Regions from separate parts of the Streptomyces sp. NPDC094147 genome, predicted to be linked through region 2. Evidence: riboswitches for the same ligand, from Rfam matches in the RefSeq annotation. Region 2 holds a riboswitch; the other holds the start of a gene.

Region 1 (6,439 bases), on a different contig from region 2:
CCGGGCGGCCGCCTCGCCCCTGATGCCGTCGATCTCGGAGGTGGTCTTGCGCAGGGCGGCCTCGCCGCGCTTCACATCGCTCAGGGCGCTGCGCAGCTTGCGCTGGAGCGTTTCGGCTTCCTTGCGCGCCGCGATCAGTTCCGTCCGCAGTTGTTCGCTATCCGACTTGATCTGGGCGCGGGCTTCGGCGAGTTCCTCGCGCAGCCGGTCCAGTTCGCGCCGGCCCTCCTCGTCGGCCCGCTCGGCGTCCGCCCGCTGGGCCTCCTCGCCGGCCGCGGCGACCAGCTTCACCCAGCCGGTGGGGCGCAGCACATAGGCGGCGGCCGCCACGTCCACGGGGTCGGCGGCCGCGGGCGGCGAGCCCGCCTCGACGGCCCCCGCGAGCTCCGGCTGGGACTCCTTGAGCCGCTCGCCGATCCGCTGCCGGAACACCGGGTCGCTCTCCAGGGCGGCGGCCATCGCGTTGCCGGCGAACTTGGCGCGCCGGGTCGGGGTGAAACGGGCGTACTGCCGCAATTGTCCGGGCAGTTCGGCGACGGTCAGGCCGCCGAACGCCTCCGAGACGAAGGCGACGACCCGGCGCCGCACGCCCTCGGGCAGCGGGCGGTCGAGCACCTCGGCGGGGCCGTCACCGGCCGAAGCGGCCGGTTCAGCACCGCTTGCACGCTCCACAATCCGTCACCCCAACTGTCATCCGTACCGCTTCCGGAGCACTCCTCAGGAAGCGCTCGCCGAGTCGGTGCCCGGCCGGTCCACCAGCTCGATCCGGTCCACCGCGTTGCACCACCGGCAGCGAACCGACTCGATGGTCTCACTGACCACCTCGCGTTCCTCCACCTTGGGCTCTCCGGCAAGGTCCAGATGGACGTACTCGACCACTTTCGACGAGCGGGTGACATCGAAACGGGTGAGGTTTCCGCAGAGCGTGCAGCGCCACCGGGTGTCGGCGGTCGGCTGGGGAACGGTGGTCATGTGGTGCCGTCCTCTTTCCACTTCCATGGTCCAGGATCTCGCGGTGCGCCGTCGAACTGCGGGAGTATTGCCCGTAACCCTACGGCCTACCCGTCGACCGCCGACACGGCGAGGCGGTCTGTACCGATAGCCCCTTTTGGGCCATTCTCTCCCCATGGTCAAGTGGCGGGGAGCGGTGATCCTCAGGGGTGCGGTGCGGGGACCGACCGTGACGTACGGGCTGATCACCGCCTGCTGTCTGCTCTTCGCGGTCAGCCCGGCCTCCGGTCTGAACCCGGGCCACGGAACCGGCGACGCGATCCTCAGCGCCCAGAGCGACTACTTCGCCCGCTGGGGCGTCATCCCCGGCCAACTCCTCGCGGGCCGGCCGCGCACCCTGCTCACCCCGCTCACCGCCCTGTTCGTGCACGGCAGCTGGCTGCATCTGCTCGGCAACATGCTGTTCCTGTACGTCTTCGGCGCGATGACCGAGGAACGCATGGGCCCGGTGGAGTTCGCCCTGTTCTATCTGGGCAGCGGCTATCTCGCCCTGTTCGCGTACGCGGCGGCCCACTCGGGCTCGGAGCAGACCCTGGTGGGGGCGTCCGGGGCCATCTCGGCCGTGCTCGGCGCCTTCCTCTGCCTCTTCCCCCGGGCCCGGGTGACCAGCATCTTCCCGTTCCTGCTGTTCCTGCCGCTGCGTTTTCCCGCCTGGATGGTCCTCGTCTTCTGGTTCGCCCTGCAGTGGCTGGCGATCCGCAGCGCCTCGGCCGGGCCCGGGGTGGCCTACCTCGCGCACCTCGTCGGCTTCGGCCTCGGCTTCGTCTACGCGTGGGCCCGTTTCCGCCGGACGGATAGAGTGAAACGCCGAAGGCCCGTGAAGCCCGCGGGTGCGGCCGCCACCGAGGGAGAAAGCCAGCCGTGATCACCGCGATCGTGCTCATCAAGACCAGCGTGGACCGGATTCCCGAGATCGCGGAATCGATCGCGGCGCTCGAAAGCGTCAGCGAGGTGTACTCGGTGACGGGTACCTACGACCTGATCGCGCTGGTCAGGGTGGCCCGCCACGACGACCTGGCGGACATCATCCCCGGCAGCATCAGCAAGATCCCGGGCGTCGAGGCCACGGACACGCATGTGGCGTTCCGTACGTACTCGCAGCACGACCTGGAAGCCGCGTTCGCCATCGGCCTGGACTCGTAAGCCCCCCTGCCCGGGGGGGCAGCCGAGATCAAGCCCCTCCGGCGCTTGAGGAGCGGGGTCCGGTGCGGAGCCCCCAGTAGGCGTGGCCCGGCGCTACACCGCCGGGACGCAGCGGCCGCCCTCCGTGCGGTACTGCCACTTCGCGCCCTGGGTGACCAGTTCCCGTACCGCCCCCACGAACCGGTCCACGTGCTCGTCCGGCGTCCCCGCGCCGAAGCTCACCCGGATCGCGTTCAGGGAGAGCTCGCCCGGCTCGGCCTCCGGGGCGCCGCACTCGCCCGGGTCCTGCGGGTCGCTCCCGAGCAGCGTGCGCACCAGCGGGTGGGCGCAGAAGAGCCCGTCCCGCACGCCGATCCCGTACTCCGCCGAGAGCGCCGCCGCGAAGTGCGAGCTGTTCCAGCCCTCGACGACGAACGAGATGACGCCGACCCGGGGCGCGTCGTCGCCGAAGAGCGAGAGGATCTTGACCTCCGGCACCGCGGCGAGCCCCTCGCGCACCTTCGCGATCAGGTGCCGCTCGCGCTCGACCAGCGAGTCGAAGCCCGCCTCGGTGAGCGCCTTGCAGGCGGAGGCGATGGAGTACACCCCGATGACGTTGGGCGAACCGGCCTCGTGGCGCGCGGCCGTCGTGTGCCACTCCACGTCCACGCCGCCGTCGGTGCGCCGCGCGACCTTCTTCGACGCACCGCCGCCCGCGAGGTACGGCTCGGAGTCCTGGAGCCAGTCCGCGCGGCCCGCGAGCACGCCCGAGCCGAACGGCGCGTACAGCTTGTGCCCGGAGAAGGCGATCCAGTCGACGTCCAACTCCCGTACGGAGACGGGGTGGTGGGGCGCGAGCTGGGCGGCGTCGAGCACGATGCGGGCGCCGTGCGCGTGTGCCGCGGCAGCCAGTTCCCGCACCGGCCACAGCTCACCGGTGACGTTGGACGCGCCGGTGACGCAGACCAGCGCGGGGCCGTAGGGGTCGCGGTCGGCCAGCGCGCGCTCAAGGGTCTCGACCGCCTGGTGCGGGCTGCGCGGCGCGTTGAGGCAGGTGACCCGGGCGTCCCGCCAGGGCAGCAGCGAGGCGTGGTGCTCGGTCTCGAAGACGAAGACCTGGCAGTTCGCCGGGACGGCCTGGGCGAGCAGGTTCAGCGAGTCCGTGGTGGAGCGGGTGAAGACGACCTGGTCGCCGGGGCGGCAGTCGAGGAACTCCGCCACCGCCGCCCGGCTGTTCTCGAACAGGTCGGTGGAGAGCTGCGAGAGGTAGCCGGCCCCCCGGTGCACGCTGCCGTAGTACGGGGCGTACGCGGCGACGTCGTCCCAGACCCGCTGCAGCGCGGGCGCGCTCGCCGCGTAGTCGAGGGCGGCGTAGGTCACCTCGCCGCCGGTGACCAGCGGCACGGTGACATCGCGGCCGAGCACCGGCAGCGGCGCGGCACAGCAGGGGTCGGCGGACTCGTCGGTGACGGAAGCGGCGGCGGAGACGGCGGTGGCGGGGCGTGCGGACATGGCGGTATCTCCCGGCAGGAAAAGGCGAGTTGACTTCGGATCCCGGGTGCGACGGCGTGCCCCGGCCTCGATCGAGGGGGGTCGACTGCCTTTCCGCGTACGGGTGTTGACCTCGAACACGCAGCCCGGAGAAGGGCGGCGTGGAGGGTGGTGAAGAAAGGGGCGGTACGCCCTATCGCATTCGCTTGCTCACGAGACTGCTCCCTTGAGGACCAGGACCCCAGGGCTGTGACATCCGATGATGTCCAGGGGTCCGCGCTTGCCGTAGGCCTTGCTGCCTACGACCTGGTCTTCACCCGGGGCACCCCGCCACGGACGGAGGGTTGCCGGACAGCGAGCCGGGGCCTAAATCGCTGTCACTCATGACCTTGAAAAGCATCCTGCCACACGTCGCGACGTACGCAAGGCGCAGTCCGCGATCCGGACTGCGCCCTGCGTCACATCACGTACGGTTCAGGCGTTGCTGGCCGCGACCCAGCGCTCCAGGGCGGCGCGGGCGGCCCCGGAGTCGATGGCCTCGGCGGCCCTGGCCATCGCGGCGCCGATCTGCCCGGCGAGCGGCCCTTCGCCCGGTTCGAGGGCGACCAGCGCGGCCGCCGAGTTCAGCAGCACCGCGTCCCGCACCGGCCCGCTCTCGCCCGTGAGCAGCCGGCGGACGACCTCCGCGTTGTACGAGGGGTCCCCGCCGCGCAGTGCCTCGATGGGCACGAGCTCGATGCCGACGTCGCGCGGGTCGAAGCTCTGCTCGCGGACGGCGCCGTCGCGCACCACCCACACCCGCGAGGTGGCGGTGGTGGTGAGCTCGTCGAGGCCGTCGTCACCGCGGAAGACCAGCGCGGACGAGCCGCGCTCGGCGAGCACGCCCGCCACGATGGGCGCCATCCGCGCGTCGGCGACACCGGTCGCCTGGGCGCGTACCCTCGCCGGATTGGTGAGCGGGCCCAGCACGTTGAACGTGGTGCGGATGCCCAACTCCTTGCGGGCGGCGGCCACGTACCGCAGCGCGGGATGGAACTTCACCGCGAAGCACATGGTGATCCCGGCCTCCTCGGCCACCTCCACCACCCGCTTCGGCGACAGGTTCAGATTGACGCCGAGCTTCTCCAGGACGTCGGAGGCGCCGCTGGAGGAGGAGGCGGCGCGGTTGCCGTGCTTGACGACCTTGGCGCCGGTTCCGGCGACCACGATCGCCGACATGGTGGAGATGTTGACGGTCTTGGCGCCGTCGCCGCCGGTGCCGACGATGTCGACGCTCGGGCCCGGCACCTCGATCAGGTTGGCGTGCGCGTACATGGTGCGCACCAGGCCGGTGATCTCGGCGACCGTCTCGCCCTTGGCGCGCAGCGCGACCATGAAGCCCGCGATCTGGGCGTTCGTCGCCTCGCCGCGCATGATCCTGTCCATCGCCCAGGCGGTCGCGTCCGCGCTCTGGTCGGCGCCGCTCAGCAGCGAGTCCAGGACACCCGGCCAGGAGTAGGCCGCCACGGTGTCGCCTCCGGTGGGGGTAACAGCGCTCATGCTCGCTCCTGGTGGTCAAAAGGACGGGATACCGCCCGCCAGCCTATCGAGAGGCGCGGGGCGGTCCGCGTCCGTGCCCGAAGTGCGGACGCGGAAAAGACTCCGGCCCGGCCCCCGTGCAGGGGCCGGGCCGGAGCCTCGGTTGTGGCGACCGTCAGGTCAAGCAGGGATCAGTGGTGGCCGTGGCCGCTCGTGATCTCTTCGTACTCCTCGGCCGTCGGCTTGGGGATCTGGTTGCCCTCGCCGTAGTAGCCCTTGCTGAGCTTGGCGCGCAGCTTCTGCGTCCGCGACACCTTGCGGGCGACACCGTTCTCGTCGACCTTCGGGCCGATCTCGGCCGGCTTGTACTGCTCGTGCGCGGTGAGCTTGTAGAGCGCGGCGGCGTCCAGCGGCTCGTGGATCTCCACGAACTCACCGTGCGGCAGCCGCTTGATGATGCCGGACTCGCGTCCGTGCAGCACCTTCTCGGCGTCGCGCCGCTGCAGACCCAGGCAGATCCGCTTGGTGGCGACGAACGCGAGGACCGGTGCGACGAAGAACGCGATCCGGACGAACCAGGTGATGACGTTGATCGACAGGTGGAAGTGGGTCGCCCAGAGGTCGTTTCCACCACCCATGAGCAGCACCATGTACCAGGTGATCCACGCGACACCGAACGCGGTACGCGTCGGGGCGTTGCGCGGCCGGTCCGCGATGTGGTGCTCGCGCTTGTCGCCGGTGACCCAGGACTCGATGAACGGGTAGACCGCGATGGTCGCGAGGACCAGCGGGAAGATCATCAGCGGGATGAACACGCCCAGGACGAGCGTGTGACCCCAGAGGTTGATCTCCCAGCCCGGCATGACACGGATCAGGCCTTCGGAGAAGCCCATGTACCAGTCGGGCTGGGCACCGGTGGACACCTGGTCCGGACGGTAGGGGCCGATCGCCCAGATCGGGTTGATCGTGGCGATCGCCGCGATGGCCGCGATGACACCGAAGACCAGGAAGAAGAAGCCTCCGGCCTTGGCCATGTAGACCGGCAGCAGCGGCATGCCGACGACGTTCTTGTTCGTACGTCCCGGACCCGCGAACTGGGTGTGCTTGTGGTAGAAGACCAGGATCAGGTGAGCCACCATCAGGCCGAGCATGATGCCCGGCAGCAGCAGGATGTGGATCGAGTAGAACCGGGCCACGAAGTCCCCGCCGGGGAACTCGCCACCGAAGAGGAAGAACGAGATGTACGTGCCGACCACCGGCATGGAGAGGATCGCGCCCTCCATGAAGCGGACGCCGG
Region 2 (6,439 bases):
CACCCCTTGCCGACCCCCGCCACCCAGTCCGGCCGCGACGGGCTCGCCGCGATCGTCGCGAAGCCGGAGCGGGCCGTCATCGCGCTCGACTTCGACGGCACGCTCGCCGAGATCGTCGCCGACCCCGAGCAGGCCCGCGCCCACCCCGACGCCGTTCCGGCGCTCACCGCGCTGGCCCCCCACGTGGCCTCCGTCGCCGTGGTCACCGGCCGGCCGGCCGGGGTCGCGGTCCGCTACGGGGGCTTCGCGGGCGTACCAGGCCTGGAGCACCTCGTGGTCCTCGGCCACTACGGCGCCGAACGCTGGGACGCGGTCACCGGCACCGTCCACACCCCCGCCCCCCACCCCGGCGTGGCCGCCGCCCGCGCCGAACTCCCCGGGGTCCTCGACTCCCACGGCGCCTGGCGCGGCACCTGGGTGGAGGAGAAGGGGCAGGCCGTGGCGGTCCACACCCGCCGGGCCCAGGACCCCGAGGCCGCCTACGAGGCCCTCCGCGAACCCCTGGCCGACCTCGCGACCCACCACGGCCTGGTCCTCGAACCCGGCCGCCTGGTACTGGAGTTGAGGCCCCCCGGCATGGACAAGGGGGTGGCGCTCGCCGCGTACCTGCGCGAGGTCGGCGCCGAGTCCGTCCTGTACGCGGGCGACGACCTGGGCGACCTCCCCGCCTTCGCCGCCGTGGAGAAACTCCGCTCGGACGGGACACCGGGCCTGCTGGTGGCCGCCGACACGGTGATCCCCGAACTCTCCGACCGGGCCGACCTGTTGCTGAACGGCCCGGCGTCGGTGACGACGTTCCTGCGGACTCTGGCCGGACACTTGTAACCCCCAGGGGTCACCCCAGCGCCTCCAGCTGCGCCAGGAACCACCGCCGGGGCGGCACCGCGGTCCCCGCCGCGGCCAGCCGCTTCGTCCGCTCCGCCCGCTCCCCGTCCTCCATGGACAGCGCCGAGTGCAACGCGGCAGCCGTCCCCGTCACGTCGTACGGGTTCACGACCAGCGCGTCCTCGCCGAGCTCCGCACACGCCCCCGCCTCCCGCGACAGCACCAGCACGCACCCCGCGTCCGAGACCACCGGCACCTCCTTCGCGACGAGGTTCATGCCGTCCCGGATGGGGTTCACCAGGGCGACGTCCGCGAGCCGGTACGCGGCCAGCGAGCGAGCGAAGTCGTCCTGGACGTGCAGCACGACCGGGGTCCAACTCGCCGTCCCGTACGCCGAGTTGATGCCGTCGGCCACCCGCGCGACCTCCGCGGTGTAGTCCCGGTACACCGCGAGGTCCTGCCGCGACGGATACGCGAACGCGACGTGCACGACCCGCTCCCGCCACTCGGGGCGGGTGTCGAGCAGGTGCCGGTACGCGTGCAGCCCCCGCACGATGTTCTTGGACAGCTCGGTGCGGTCGACCCGCACGATCGTCCTGCGGCCCGCCCCGATCTGCTCGCGCAGCGCGGCCATCCGCTCCGCCACGTCCGCCTCGTGCGCGCGCCGCCGCAGGAAGTCGCCGTCCGCGCCCAGCGGGTACACCGCGATGTCCGTCTCGTGCGGCGCCCGGCCGGGCAGGCTGTGCCGGAACCAGTGACGCCCCTCGCCGGACGGGACGAACGCCTGCGTCTCGGCCGGGAGCGTGGCCGTCACCGCGTCCATGAACGCGCCCGCCCACCGCCAGGTGAGGAACCCCAGCCGGTCCGCGCCGAGCATCCCCCGCACCAACTGCCCCGCGATGTCGTCCGGCAGCATCCGGAAGTAGTCCACCGGCGCCCACGGCGTGTGCGAGAAGTGCCCGATCCGCAGGTCGGGGCGGAGTTCGCGGAGCATCCCCGGCACCAGCGCCAGGTGGTAGTCCTGCACCAGGACGCGCGCCCCGCCCCCGGCCTCCGCCGCCAATGCCTCGGCGAACGCCCGGTTGTACGCCTCGTACGAAGCCCACTGCCGCCGGAACTCCGCGTCGAAGACCGGCTCCAGCGGTGTCTGGTACAGCATGTGGTGGACGAACCACAGCACCGAGTTCGCGATGCCGTTGTACGCCTGGGCGAAGACCTCCGGATCGATGTCCAGCATCCGGACGCCGTGTTCACCCACGCCCCGCCGGACCGCCTCGCGGTCGCCGTCCCCGAGCGCCGCGCACACCCACAGCGACTCCACGTCGTCGCCGATCGCGCTGAGCCCGGAGACGAGCCCGCCCCCGCCCCGCTTGGACTCCAGCGAGCCGTCCTCCTTCAGGACGTACGAAACGGGGCCGCGATTGGACGCGACGAGTACCTGGACCTTGGGGGTGGTGTGCGCGGAGACCATGAGCGGAACCTAGCCCGCCCCGCAATCGCCCAAACACGCGTACGCCCGGCCCGGGGGGCGGGATCCGGCCGTCCTTCCGGCCCCTACGCGGCGCGGTGGAGCGGGTACTCCTCGATGTCCCGCATCGGCGGCCGCTCCTCGGTGTCCACGGCGTAGGTGCGCGGTACGAAGCCGTGCTCGCCCCGCTCGAACTGGGTCAGCTCGGGGCGTACGAGATGGCCCCGGGACAGCCGGAGCTGGGCGGTGCGGTAGATCGCGGCGGCCATCCGGCCGAGCGCCTGCCCGTCCTGGTGGCGGTGCTTGCGCACACCGACGTCGACCTGGGCCAGCGCGTCGAGGCCCACCGTGTGCAGCGCGTCGACCAGCAGGGCGAGCTCCACTCCGTACCCGACGGGGAACGGCAGCCGCTCCAGGAGCGAGCGCCTGGCCGCGTACTCGCCGCCCAACGGCTGGACGAATCCGGCCAGTTGGGGCCAGTGGAGGTTGAGCAGCGGGCGCGCCACCAGCTCGGTGACCCGGCCGCCCTGGCCCGCGGCCTCGCCGAGCGGGCGGTCGTACATCGCCTTGACGAAGTCCACGTCCGGGTCGGTGAGGAGCGGCCCGACGATCCCCGACACGAACACCGGGTCGAAGTCCTTCAGGTCGGCGTCGACGAAGCACACGATGTCGCCGCTGGTCACGAGCAGCGAGCGCCACAGCACCTCGCCCTTGCCGGGCAGCGCCGGTATCCGCGGCAGGATCGCGTCCCGGTGCACGACACGCGCGCCGGCCGCCGCCGCGACCTCGGCGGTGCGGTCGGTGGAGCCGGAGTCGATGACCACCAGCTCGTCCACCAGGCGCGTCCCGCCGGTCATCAGCGTGTCCCGGATCGCGGTCACGATGGCGCCGACCGTGGCCTCCTCGTCAAGTGCGGGCAGGACGACGCTGACGGTGGCTCCGCCCTTGTGCTTCGCGGCCATGATCCGGTCCAGCGGCCGCTCGGCCGCGGACCAGGAACGCCTGCTCAGCCAGCGTTCCACCTCTTCCAGCACGGTCCCCGGCCTCCTTGTGTGATCCATCTCGCGGTTCGGACGGCTGTCTCAACCGTCCAGGGCTTCGGTTACAGTCTTGAGCAACGCGGATGACCGTCGCATGTCGGGGGTCGTCACCACGCTGACAATCGAATACCGCTCATCCAGAGGGGCAGAGGGAAACGGCCCGTTGAAGCCCCGGCAACCCTCCAGTCGGTTCTCGCCAGTCATGCGCGAGGCCCCCGGCTAGGGAAGGTGCCAAATCCGTCTCATGGCGAGGTTCGCCATGAGGAAGATGAGGAGAAAGGGCCTCCCCTCCATGTCTGCACAGACTGTTGAAAGCCGCACCTCTGTCGATCTCGGTCCGGCGTCCGGGCTTTCCTGCCGCGAGTGCGGCCAGCGTTTCGAACTCGGCCCGATCTTCGCCTGCGAGCTGTGTTTCGGACCGCTCGAAGTGGCTTATGACCTGCCGCTCGGCGACCCCGAGGCGCTGCGCAAGCGGATCGAGGCCGGCCCCGAGAACATCTGGCGCTACGCCCCGCTGCTGCCCGTCCCCGCCGACGTCGCCGACAAGCCGAACCTGAACCCCGGCTTCACCAAGCTCGTCAAGGCCGACAACCTGGCGCGCGAGCTGGGCGTCGAGCCCGGCAGGCTGTTCGTCAAGGACGACTCCGGCAACCCGACGCACTCCTTCAAGGACCGCGTCGTCGCCCAGGCCCTGGAGGCCGCCCGCGCCTTCGGCTTCACCACGCTCTCCTGCTCCTCCACCGGAAACCTCGCGGGCGCGGTCGGCGCCGCCGCCGCGCGGGCCGGATTCCGCTCCTGCGTGTTCATCCCGCACGACCTGGAGCAGGGCAAGGTCGTCATGGCCGCGGTGTACGGCGGCGAGCTCGTCGGCATCGAGGGCAACTACGACGACGTGAACCGCTTCTGCTCGGAGCTCATCGGCGACCCGCTCGGCGAGGGCTGGGGCTTCGTCAACGTCAACCTGCGCCCGTACTACGGCGAGGGTTCCAAGACGCTGGCGTACGAGATCTGCGAGCAGCTCGGCTGGCGGCTGCCCGACCAGCTGGTCATCCCGATCGCCTCCGGCTCCCAACTCACCAAGATCGACAAGGGACTTCAGGAGCTCATCAAGCTCGGCCTGGTCGAGGACAAGCCGTACAAGATCTTCGGCGCGCAGGCCGAGGGCTGCTCCCCGGTGTCGACCGCCTTCAAGGCCGGCCACGACGTGGTACGCCCGCAGAAGCCCGACACCATCGCCAAGTCCCTGGCGATCGGCAACCCGGCGGACGGCCCGTACGTCCTGGACATCGCCCGCCGCACCGGCGGCGCGGTGGAGGATGTCAATGACGAGCAGATCGTCGACGCCATCAAGCTGCTGGCCCGCACCGAGGGCATCTTCGCGGAGACGGCGGGCGGGGTGACGGTCGGCGTCACCCGGAAGCTGATCGAGGCCGGTCTGCTCGACCCTTCGCTCACCACGGTCGTTCTCAACACGGGTGACGGCCTCAAGACCCTCGACGCGGTGGCCCCGACCACCGGCCCGACGGCGACGATCCGCCCGAGCCTGGACGCGTTCCGCGCCGCGGGCCTCGCCCACTGAGCCACTGCCGAACGACTAGGAGTACCGACCATGAGCGTGAACGTCCGCATCCCCACGATTCTCCGCACCTACACCGGCGGTCGGGCCGAGGTCGCCGCCGAGGGCGCGACCCTCGCCGAGGTCATCGCCGACCTGGAGAAGAACCACACCGGGATCGCCGCGCGCGTCCTGGACGACCAGGGCAAGCTGCGCCGCTTCGTCAACGTGTACGTCAACGACGACGACGTGCGCTTCGAGCAGGGCCTTGAGACGGCCACGCCCGAGGGCGCCGGAGTCTCGATCATCCCGGCCGTCGCCGGAGGCTGATCCGCCGCGCGGTTTCCCCGAATTGCCCTCTCCGCACGAGAAGCGGAGGGGGCAATTCTGCATGGTTGAGCGCGGTACAGTTGGGAAAGCCCCCTCGCCGTGTGTGCCAAGTGCATATGAGAACGCGACAACATGGGGTCAAAGTGTGCGAGCCATTTGCTCCTTAAGTGCACTTTGCCCGGCCCGACTTGCCCCGGAATGTTGAATTCATGGCATTCCGCGCCCCGAGTGTGCCCGGAATTCTCGTCCGATTGACCTGTTGCAGAGGGCAGTTGGGCAGATACATTCAGCCGCGGTCGACGCGTTCCGGCGCACACCCTCTCCTGTCGGAGGGTGGAGGTCTGACCCGGGTCCGCGAAGTGCGGTCCCGTGCAAGGGCCAGTAATAGGGGAGTTAGGCATGGCTCAGGGCACCGTCAAGTGGTTCAACGCGGAGAAGGGGTACGGCTTCATCGCGGTCGACGGTGGTGCGGATGTTTTCGTCCACTACAGCGCGATCCAGATGGACGGCTACCGCACCCTTGAAGAAGGTCAGCGAGTCGAGTTCGAGATCTCGCAGGGCCAGAAGGGTCCGCAGGCGGACATGGTCAAGCTCGCCGTCTGATCTCGGCGCGATCGACCACCGACGCACTCACGCATGAAGGGGGCTCCCGAAAGGGTGGCCCCCTTCACGCGTTCCTCCGTCCCCCCGGTGGCGGGCCCCGGTGGCCACTGGGGCTCCGCCCCAGACCCCGTTCGCGCCTGAACGGCGCTCGTCCTCAATCGCCGGACGGGCTTGGGATGTCTGCACAGGGCGCCGGACAGTGCCCCTTGGGGGCGCGGGGAACTGCGCGAGCAACCACGCACGGTCCGCAGCCGTATTACCGGGAAGCCCCTCCGGCGTTTGAGGAGCCGGGGTGTGGGGGGCGGAGCCCCCGCCGGTGCCGGGCGCGCCGCCAAGGGGGCGTAGTGGAGGGCCCCGGTTCAAGAGACTCGCTTGCACTCGCAGGGGTCGAGTGCTAATCATTGGCGTTAGCACTCTCCCAGTGAGAGTGACAGAACTTGGATCGGGTCAGTGAGGCCCGCAGGCCGGGTGGGGCAAGGAACCACAAGGGCTGCAGGCCGTCCGTCGCGGGCACCGGCGCGGTCCACGAAGAACGCCACCCCTGTCCGGGAGGACCACTTCACATGGCCAAGATCATCGCGTTCGACGAGGAGGCACGGCGCGGTCTCGAGCGCGGGA

The links. Region 2 has a riboswitch for S-adenosylmethionine ahead of thrC (threonine synthase). Riboswitches for the same ligand answer to the same signal wherever they lie in the genome.
Region 1: it holds a riboswitch for S-adenosylmethionine, as region 2 does, so the genes downstream of both, ACIQ8J_RS01830 (aminotransferase class V-fold PLP-dependent enzyme) here and thrC (threonine synthase) in region 2, are expected to answer to the same signal.

Annotation. Positions count from the first base shown of each region.
Region 1 is NZ_JBIWHT010000001.1:391,982-398,420, forward strand. Features, by position in the region: gene ACIQ8J_RS01810 (NYN domain-containing protein) at 1-672, opposite strand, end outside; gene ACIQ8J_RS01815 (hypothetical protein) at 718-972, opposite strand; gene ACIQ8J_RS01820 (rhomboid family intramembrane serine protease) at 1,127-1,876, shown strand; gene ACIQ8J_RS01825 (Lrp/AsnC family transcriptional regulator) at 1,873-2,154, shown strand; gene ACIQ8J_RS01830 (aminotransferase class V-fold PLP-dependent enzyme) at 2,248-3,645, opposite strand; SAM riboswitch class IV at 3,896-4,013, opposite strand; gene trpD (anthranilate phosphoribosyltransferase) at 4,099-5,163, opposite strand; gene ACIQ8J_RS01840 (cytochrome bc complex cytochrome b subunit) at 5,334-6,439, opposite strand, start outside.
Region 2 is NZ_JBIWHT010000019.1:17,325-23,763, reverse strand. Features, by position in the region: gene otsB (trehalose-phosphatase) at 1-825, shown strand, start outside; gene ACIQ8J_RS24655 (trehalose-6-phosphate synthase) at 836-2,296, opposite strand; gene ACIQ8J_RS24650 (glucosyl-3-phosphoglycerate synthase) at 2,380-3,327, opposite strand; SAM riboswitch class I at 3,464-3,608, shown strand; gene thrC (threonine synthase) at 3,626-4,912, shown strand; gene ACIQ8J_RS24640 (MoaD/ThiS family protein) at 4,943-5,218, shown strand; gene ACIQ8J_RS24635 (cold-shock protein) at 5,618-5,821, shown strand; gene groL (chaperonin GroEL) at 6,385-6,439, shown strand, end outside.